4 regions of the Pseudoalteromonas sp. JB197 genome follow, and region 4 is predicted to be linked to each of the others. Evidence: predicted binding sites of a transcription regulator. Region 4 holds the regulator's gene; each other region holds the start of a gene.
What was found. Region 4 encodes sigma-54, which starts transcription at its own class of promoters, with help from an activator protein. Its sites were predicted from a motif close to GTTGGCACGNNNNTNGNNT; they were not measured.
Positions count from the first base shown of each region.

Region 1: fliS (flagellar export chaperone FliS) is a predicted target of sigma-54. The motif match lies at 971-989, and genes of this name have one in related genera.
Region 2: CIK86_RS02190 (P-II family nitrogen regulator) is a predicted target of sigma-54. The motif match lies at 1,161-1,179, and genes of this name have one in related genera.
Region 3: CIK86_RS11560 (BON domain-containing protein) is a predicted target of sigma-54. The motif match lies at 951-969, and genes of this name have one in related genera.

Region 1 covers NZ_NRGZ01000001.1:1,954,633-1,956,842, reverse strand. Annotated here, with positions in the region: gene CIK86_RS09285 (IS30 family transposase) at 1-41, opposite strand, end outside; gene CIK86_RS09280 (hypothetical protein) at 227-538, opposite strand; gene fliS (flagellar export chaperone FliS) at 543-932, opposite strand; gene CIK86_RS09270 (sigma-54 dependent transcriptional regulator) at 1,534-2,210, shown strand, end outside.
Region 2 covers NZ_NRGZ01000001.1:470,444-472,653, reverse strand. Annotated here, with positions in the region: gene CIK86_RS02195 (ammonium transporter) at 1-768, opposite strand, end outside; gene CIK86_RS02190 (P-II family nitrogen regulator) at 778-1,116, opposite strand; gene CIK86_RS02185 (diguanylate cyclase) at 1,298-2,210, opposite strand, start outside.
Region 3 covers NZ_NRGZ01000001.1:2,437,432-2,439,641, reverse strand. Annotated here, with positions in the region: gene CIK86_RS11565 (LiaF domain-containing protein) at 25-690, opposite strand; gene CIK86_RS11560 (BON domain-containing protein) at 1,005-1,568, shown strand; gene CIK86_RS11555 (YqaE/Pmp3 family membrane protein) at 1,641-1,799, shown strand; tRNA gene CIK86_RS11550 (tRNA-Ile) at 2,106-2,182, shown strand.
Region 4 covers NZ_NRGZ01000001.1:167,564-169,773, reverse strand. Annotated here, with positions in the region: gene lptB (LPS export ABC transporter ATP-binding protein) at 1-155, shown strand, start outside; gene CIK86_RS00765 (RNA polymerase factor sigma-54) at 225-1,718, shown strand; gene hpf (ribosome hibernation promoting factor) at 1,745-2,032, shown strand; gene ptsN (PTS IIA-like nitrogen regulatory protein PtsN) at 2,037-2,210, shown strand, end outside.

The DNA of each region.
Region 1 (2,210 bases), 1.8 Mb from region 4:
ATCTGGTATCTTTCTTCTTGTGTCAGCTGTTTATATTTCATTAAAGCAATTTCCTTTGGCGAGAAAATGGCCGAATTATAACAGCTGGCCATCTAATCTGAGAAATTGCACTTATTATCCGAATTTAGGACTTAAAATGATTATCGTTATTTACAATTGGACTAAATAGCTTACGTCGCTAAACTATTAAAGTTGTGTTACATGGCTTAGCTTGTATGAGTGTTAACTAAAAATGAGATTTATACTTTTTCACTGCACTTTTACTTTTTTGTTTGCTAATTATTTTAGCTGCGATAAGTTGTTTTTCATCTTCTATTTGACTAGATAGTTGCTGAATAAAGTCAATCAAAAACGTTAGTTCATCAGCTGAGTAAAAATTTTTATCTTTAGTGATTGAGTTTTTTAAATAAGTATTTAATTTATTATGAGCGTGGAGTGCTTTTTCCACATCTAAATCAACTAAAACTACCAGCTCATTACACTGCTTTCGAGTTTCGTTATCGGAAATTTGGGTCGCGGTTATTGTTGCAAAAGGCATAATATTATTGTGCTCTTTGATCAAAAGGAATTTCTTCCCAGCCCGATTTTATTTCTTTAATTAAAAGAATAACTTCATCAATTTTTTCTACATCGTTTTCAAAATTAGCGACTAATAAATTGCGTTGGCAGTAATCGTATAAAGAGTCGAGATTTAATGATATTTCGTTATCATTTTCAAAATTTAAAACTTGTTGTAAGGCACCTAATAAAGTGATGCAATCAGAGATAGCAACTCCTTTTTTAGCTAACTCTTTTCGCTCAATAAATCCTTTTGCAGCTGATAATTTACCGATAATGTTTACAAAAACAAGTTTAACTTGTTCATAGGGCGTCATTTCTTTTACGCTACTAACAGTTATTTGGCGATATTTATTTATTGATGCGTGAGCCATGTTCAATCCTATAAGTTTAATTGTATATCTAATGCTTTAAGCAAGTTTAGTTCCAAAATATAAACTAACTACTATATATCGGCATAAATAGTTATACCTTTAAGTATATTTACCATTTATGTCGTTTTATACAATCTAAGTTTAGCAGAAATCACTAAGCGTTTAACGTAATCTAATGTAAACATGTTTATCTTTCGAGGTTGGTTTTTTATTAGTGTGGTTGTTTTTAATAAATAGGCGACAACGATGGGTAAATGGCAAACATGCAAAGTAATTCATACAAGGGGGAAGCAGAAGTATTTATCGAACCAGTTGGGTAGCTTCATAGAGATTTAACACTCCAAAAATGAACAAATTTTAATCGTAAAATATAAATACGCCTTAGTTCAAGAGCGGCTTTTACATGTATTTGTAACTACTATTAAAGGCTGGAACATAACTTTATATTTATAAAGTAACCTGAAAGTATTAACTTTTATTTTTAAAGTGTCTGTTTTTTGGCGTTAATGTCAAAAAGTCGCCGCTAGTGCTTGCATACAATTTCAACTGGCTTACAATTTGATTAACAAAATAAATTAGTGAAAAGAATGGCCCGCTAAAAATGATCTTAATTTTAGATAATAATAACAATCGCTCGATAGGATTATATGCCTCACTTAGTTTCATAGGTGAAGCGGTGCAATTACAAAGCGAAGCTGATTTTGAACAAACATGCAGCAAGTATCAAAATAAAGAATGCATTGTAATTTTAGGCGCCTTGCAGGCGCTCGATCACGAAAGTTTAATTAAGCGCTACCCTACGTTTCCTTTTTTATTAATAGGTGAAACACTCAAACCTTTATTGAGTATTGCTAATGTGGTTGGGTTGATTTGTGAGCCATTTAGCCACGAAGTAACCACGCAGTTATTACATGATTGCCAACAATATCAGCGTATGCTGCCTAATGAGCACAAACACAGTAAGCCACATAATACCTTTGACGGCTTAGTGGGCGAAACAGCAGCGGTTAAAGACCTGCGCTTTTTAATTGAGCAAGTAGCCAAAACCGATGCTAATGTGCTTATTTTAGGTGAGTCGGGCACAGGTAAGGAAGTGGTTGCGCGTAACGTACATTTATTATCTAAACGCCTTAAAGGGCCTTTTGTACCAGTTAACTGTGGTGCGATCCCTGGGGAGTTGCTCGAAAGCGAATTATTTGGTCATGAAAAAGGGGCATTTACGGGGGCTATTTCTGCTCGTAAAGGGCGTTTTGAATTGGCTCAGGGCGGTACACTGTT
Region 2 (2,210 bases), 300 kb from region 4:
TGCTGAAACAGCCCCCATTGCAGCAGCAGCATTGGTGTTTAATAAAATTTTCCCTACAGCAGTCGCGTTTTCTGCATCTGATATAAGTAGCTGCGAGCCGCCGTTAAAACCAAACCAGCCCATCCATAAAATAAACGTACCTAACGTTGCCAAAGGCAAGTTTGACCCCGGAATTGGGTATATTTCGCCATTTTTACCATATTTTCCTTTACGTGCACCCAGTAATAATACGCCAGCTAATGCCGCTGATGCGCCGGTTGCATGCACTATTGCTGAGCCCGCGAAGTCAACAAAACCCATTGCCGATAAAAATCCAGAGCCCCAAGTCCAGTAACCCTCAATAGGATATATAAGCCCAGTTAACACCAAGGTAAACACCAAAAATGCCCACAACTTCATGCGCTCAGCCACCGCACCCGAGACAATAGACATAGCCGTGGCAACAAAAACAACTTGAAAGAAAAAATCAGATTCTAGAGAGTGATCAGCATCAGCGGCTTGTGTACCAATTAAGCCACCAAATGAAGGAATGATGCCTCCCTCGGTATTCCCTACATACATAATATTGTAACCAACGAGTAAAAACATGGTGCATGCAATTGAATACAAGGCGATATTTTTAGTTAATATTTCTGTGGTGTTTTTTGAGCGTACTAAACCCGCTTCTAGCATGGCAAACCCTGCGGCCATCCACATTACTAATATGCCACAAATTAAAAAATAAAAGGTGTCGAGCGAAAACTTTAGTTCTATCAGTGTACTTTCCATAAATCCCCCTTAAAGTGCATCTTCATCAAGTTCGCCCGTACGAATACGAACAATTTGATCTAGGTCGTACACAAAAATCTTACCGTCACCTATTTTTCCGGTGCCTGCAACTTGCGTAATTGAGTCAACTACGCGTTGGCAGTTTTCAGTACGAGTGGCAATTTCGAGTTTAATTTTAGGAATAAAATCAACTTGGTATTCAGCCCCACGATACAATTCGGTATGACCACGTTGTCGACCAAAGCCTTTTACATCAACAACTGTCATCCCTTCTATGCCTAAATCAGCGAGTGCTGTACGCACTTCATCTAATTTAAATGGCTTGATGATTGCACTAATCATTTTCATTTTAGTCCCCTTAGGACACGTTATTGTTTTTCTTAGTTAATACAATCCAAGCTTTATGCCATTTTTATATGGCAATAAAAAACAATAACTTATAAAAATATTTTATATTTAAAACAAAAAAACGCACCAATTAGGTGCGTTTTTTTATATATAATACTTAATTGGTGCGTGTGTATTTAACTCAACGTATAGCTGTAACCTCTGCTAGCTGCAAAGTACTATTTAAAACCACACAATTGCGCCCTTGCTCCTTAGCTTGATACAAAGCTCTATCGGCAACACGCATAGCAGCGGTTAAATTGGTATTTTGAAATTCGGCTAGGCCTATACTTGCTGTTATTGATAAGGTTTTATCACTGATAGTAAAGTCGTAACTTGCGAACTTTTGTATAAATAAATTTAAACACTTCTCGGCTTGTTCAACTTCTACTTGCGTTAATATAATTGCAAACTCTTCACCGCCAATACGTGCCACTGTACTGTTAGAAAATGAAGTACGGATTAAATTACTCACTTGTTTAAGTGCCTGATCGCCGCCGTCATGCCCAAATTCATCGTTTATTGCTTTAAAAAAATCTATATCGAGTAACACTAAGCTATTTTTCTGATTTTTATTTTTGAGTAGTTTTTCAGCATACTGATAAAAGTAACGACGATTATAAAGCCCGGTAAGGTGATCTCGAAAAGCACTTTCTTTAATGTCTGCAATTAACGATAACTGCTCCATGGTTTGCAATACACGACAATGAAACTCTTCATTCATAAAAGGTTTAGTTAAAAAATCATTAGCACCATATTTAATAAATCGCGCCGATAAACCATGCTTACTCGCGCCTGATAACCCAATAATTGCTAAGTCATCACGGCCTCTAAAGTTTCTCACCGCTTTAACTAATTCAAAACCATCCATTGTTGGCATTGCATAGTCTGTCATGAGTAATTTAATTTCAGCATCGTTTTTGAGCATATCTAATGCTTGGCGTCCATCGTGCGCCTCACTGACTGCAAATAATTGTTTTTCTAGCATTTGCTTCATTAAAGTACGACTTAAAACCGAGTCGTCGGCTATTAATGCTTTACAGCCTTGGTTACGC
Region 3 (2,210 bases), 2.3 Mb from region 4:
GAACATGCTTTTATAGGTAGTTCATCACATTGGAGTACCACTTTTACCACCAAGTTGGGTTTTTAATTGGTTAGCAAAGCTAATAAATTTTTCTTTAATGGTGCGCTTAATCTTTATTTCTACCGAGCCCATAATAGCCTTTCCCTCAATATGGATGGTCGGGCCTTGATGCTTGTTAAGTGCCACTGTTTTATTTTCAACACTACTAATAATGCTAAACATTTTTGATACTACATTAACGTGTTCTGGTACGTATATTTCATCACTGCCAAAAATACAGTTAACATGAATCGTTATCTCTTGGTGGGTAAAAATAGCATCGGTAAAATCAAGTACTACCGAGCCCATAAAGTTAGTCAGGTAAATATTTTTAGGCACAATCCACTGGCCACTTCTTTCATTGGAGCCTAAAATACTGCGTAATGTAAAGTCACTCTGGCTAAATTGCTGAGCGCTGTAATTGGGTGAAAATTGCGAATGTTTTTGGGCATTATATTGCTGATCAGTATTAAGGGTTAAATCCTCAACTAAGCTAACAAGGACTTCATTATTATTTGTAGCCATTGCCTCATCTAAACGCCTTTCAAATGCTTCTACAGAAATAACTCCGTGGCTGTAATTATAAATTAGTTGATCAATCACTTCTTCGCGCACTTGCTCTAGCGGGCGGTCTGTTATTTTTACGCTCATGAGGGTATTCCTTTTATTTTACTGTTGTCACTATATAAGCAAAGCACATACCAAAAATATTATTGTTATTAATCAGCTTGTTATGTTTTTAGCCTATTTATAACTTTGTCATATTAACGATTCATTAACCAAAATAGTAATTATCTAGTTATTTTCACAACTGAGAACTTTTTACCGATAAGTCGGTAAAAAAGTGATGTATACAAAGTGAAGTTATTTTATATTTAACCTTAAGTCTATGATTTTACTTGTTTATTAAAGTTGGCCTAAAGCTGGCATTAGTTAAAGTGTCTTTAATCAAAAGGAGAAAGATTATGAAAACATTTAACAAATCTATCATTGCGGCGTTAGTTTTAGGTACTACGGCTATGGGTGCTCAAGCGAGCAGCTGGGAAAATGAAAGTAAAGATGCTTGGATTGATGGTAAGGCTGAAACAGTGCTTCTTATGAACACTAACCTCAATAACTTTGACATCAACACTGATGTAAAAAATGGCAAAGTTATACTAACAGGTAAAGTTAATAGCGAACTCGACAAAGAGCTAGCAGAAGAACTTGTACTGAGTTTAGATGGCGTAACCGATGTTGATAACCAGCTTACTGTTGTGAAAAGCATGAACAGTAAAAGCCATGACAACATGAAAGATGATGATGGTAGCGGCTTAACCGACGCTAAAATTACCACAGTCATCACAACGCGTTATTTATTTAACTCAGAAGTTGGTGGTACAAACATTGATGTAGATACTGACAAAGGTGTAGTTACTCTTACCGGTACAGTGAACTCAGATGCTGAAAAACAGCTTGCAGTAAAAATTGCTAAAAATGCTGAAGATGTTCGCGACGTAGTAGATAAATTAACGATAGTTGCAAAGTAATATAGTATTTATAAAACCCAGCTTTGCTGGGTTTTTGCTTATAATTTTTTGTTTATAAATAAGGAAGTATTTATGGATATTATACGTATTATTTTTTCAATCTTACTGCCACCACTGGGAGTATTTTTACAGGTGGGTTTAGGCTTACATTTTTGGATAAATATTTTACTTACGTTGTTTGGTTACTTCCCTGGAGTAATACATGCAATCTACATTATCGCAAAAAAATAATTCATTTCTGTTTGTCGCGTAATATAAGCTGTAAGTTGCTTATTTAAAGCCCAATTTTTAAATTACGCGATATACAGCCTTCCATTTCACTTTTACTTAGCTGCCAGTATTAACCCTAAATTCTGCAAATTTTAATATTACACCCATAAAAAGATTACTATTTAAGCAGTTAGACCATTGATTGTTAAAATAAAGACTTTTGCTAGTGACAAGCCCCTAAAAACTTTTTATACTGCACCCCGCTTTAGTCGCTATGTGACTAAACGCTTCTTAAAAAATTAACTGTTTACAGTTATACAAAAAGTTGGCCCCTTAGCTCAGTTGGTTAGAGCACACGACTCATAATCGTTAGGTCCCCAGTTCAAGTCTGGGAGGGGCCACCATTTTTACAAGCTTCCCAAGTAAATATCT
Region 4 (2,210 bases):
TAATTACCGACCACAATGTAAGGGAAACCCTTGATGTTTGTGAAAAAGCCTACATTGTTTCTCATGGGGAGCTAATTGCATCTGGTACTCCTGAATTTGTATTAAACGATAAAACAGTACGTGATGTTTATTTAGGCGAGCAGTTCAAACTGTAATATTTATGTTATTACTATAAGCATCTGCTAAGATTAATCATATCAATTTATAAGGATTGTTAGAGATAAATGAGGCAATCATTACAGCTGCGCATGGGCCAGCAACTTACAATGACTCCGCAACTGCAACAGGCTATTCGCTTATTGCAGCTTAGTACCTTGGATCTCCAGCAAGAAATACAAGAAGCACTTGATAGCAACCCATTACTTGAAGTTGATGAACAAGATTACACGGAAGAATCAGCAGGTAAAAACGAGCAAAAAGCAGATGACATTACTGTTAGCGCCTCTGCTGACGACACCCCAAGCGAGTATGAGCAAGATAGCGGTGAAGCACTAAACAAAGACACCATAAGCGACGATATGGCCATGGATGTATCATGGGATGAATATATGAGCGCAGCGCCTGCCTCTTCATCAGGGCCAATGCCTGAAGATGAATCTATTTATCAAGGTGCATCAGCCGAAACCCTGCATGAGTACTTAATGTGGCAATTACAGCTCACTCCTTTTAGTCCTATAGACGAAGCTATTGCCATAGCTATTGTTGAAGCCGTAGATGACTCTGGTATTTTAACTATCAGTTGCGAAGACCTTTTAGCAAGCTTTAATCAAGAAAGTGATGACGAACACGAAGTAGAACTAGATGAAATAGAAGCAGTGCTAAAGCGCATTCAATTATTTGATCCTGTTGGTATTGCAGCTCGCAGCTTGCAAGAATGCTTATGCATTCAATTAAATCAATTTGATAAAGACACCCCTTATATTAACGAAACAAAAATGGTGTTAACTGATCATATCGATTTACTCGCTGCTCGCGACTATCGTACGTTAATGAAAAAAACTAAGCTCAAAGAAGAAGAGCTTAAAGAAATAATGACACTTATTCATACGCTTAACCCTAAGCCTGCGGATACTATTGTCAGAGAAGAGTCTGAATACGTTATACCTGACGTGTCTGTTAAAAAAATAAAAGGCCGCTGGGTGGTAGAGCTAAACCCAGATAGCATGCCAAAAATACGTGTTAACAGCCAATATGCGGCTATGTCTCGTACAGTAAAATCCAGCGGTGACAGCCAATTTATTCGCTCGCACTTACAAGAAGCTAAATGGTTTATTAAAAGCCTCGAAAGTAGAAACGAAACACTCCTGAAAGTAACTAATTGTATTGTTAAGCAGCAACAAGCGTTTTTTGAACATGGCCCAGAAGCCATGAAACCTATGGTATTAAACGATGTTGCCGAAATAGTTGAAATGCACGAGTCGACTATTTCACGGGTCACTACGCAAAAATATATGCACACTCCACGTGGCATTTTTGAGCTTAAGTACTTTTTTTCAAGCCATGTAAGCACCGAAAATGGTGGCGAATGTTCATCAACTGCCATACGTGCCCTGATTAAAAAGTTGATAGCTGCAGAAAACTTAGCCAAACCATTGAGTGATAGCAAGATTGCAGATATATTGGCTGAGCAAGGAATTAAAGTAGCTAGACGGACAATTGCAAAATATCGCGAATCTCTGGCTATTCCCCCGTCGAATCAACGTAAAAGCTTGATTTAAGACGTACAACAAAGAGGAAAATGCTGATGCAACTAAACTTAACTGGTCGTCATGTAGACATTACAGACTCATTAAGAGACTATGTAAATAATAAATTTGCAAAGCTGCAAAGACACTCAGATCACATAACTAATGTGCATGTTATTCTCGATGTAGAAAAATTAAGTCAAAAAGCTGAAGCAACAATTTTTGTAAGTGGCGCTGAGCTATTTGCATCGACCGAACACCAAGATATGTACGCTGCCATTGACTCGTTGATTGACAAACTCGATCGTCAAGTAATTAAACACAAAGAGAAGTTTGCTCGACACTAACACTATGAAATTAAGCTCACTTATATGCCTGGACTGCAGCAAAGCTGTGGTCCTTTTTAATAGTAAAAAAAGAATTTTAGAATTCATCAGTGAACTCGCGCATAAAAAAATGCCGTATTTACCTCAGCAAGATATTCTCACTGCTTTATTGGCAAGAGAAAAGTTAGGTAGTACCGGT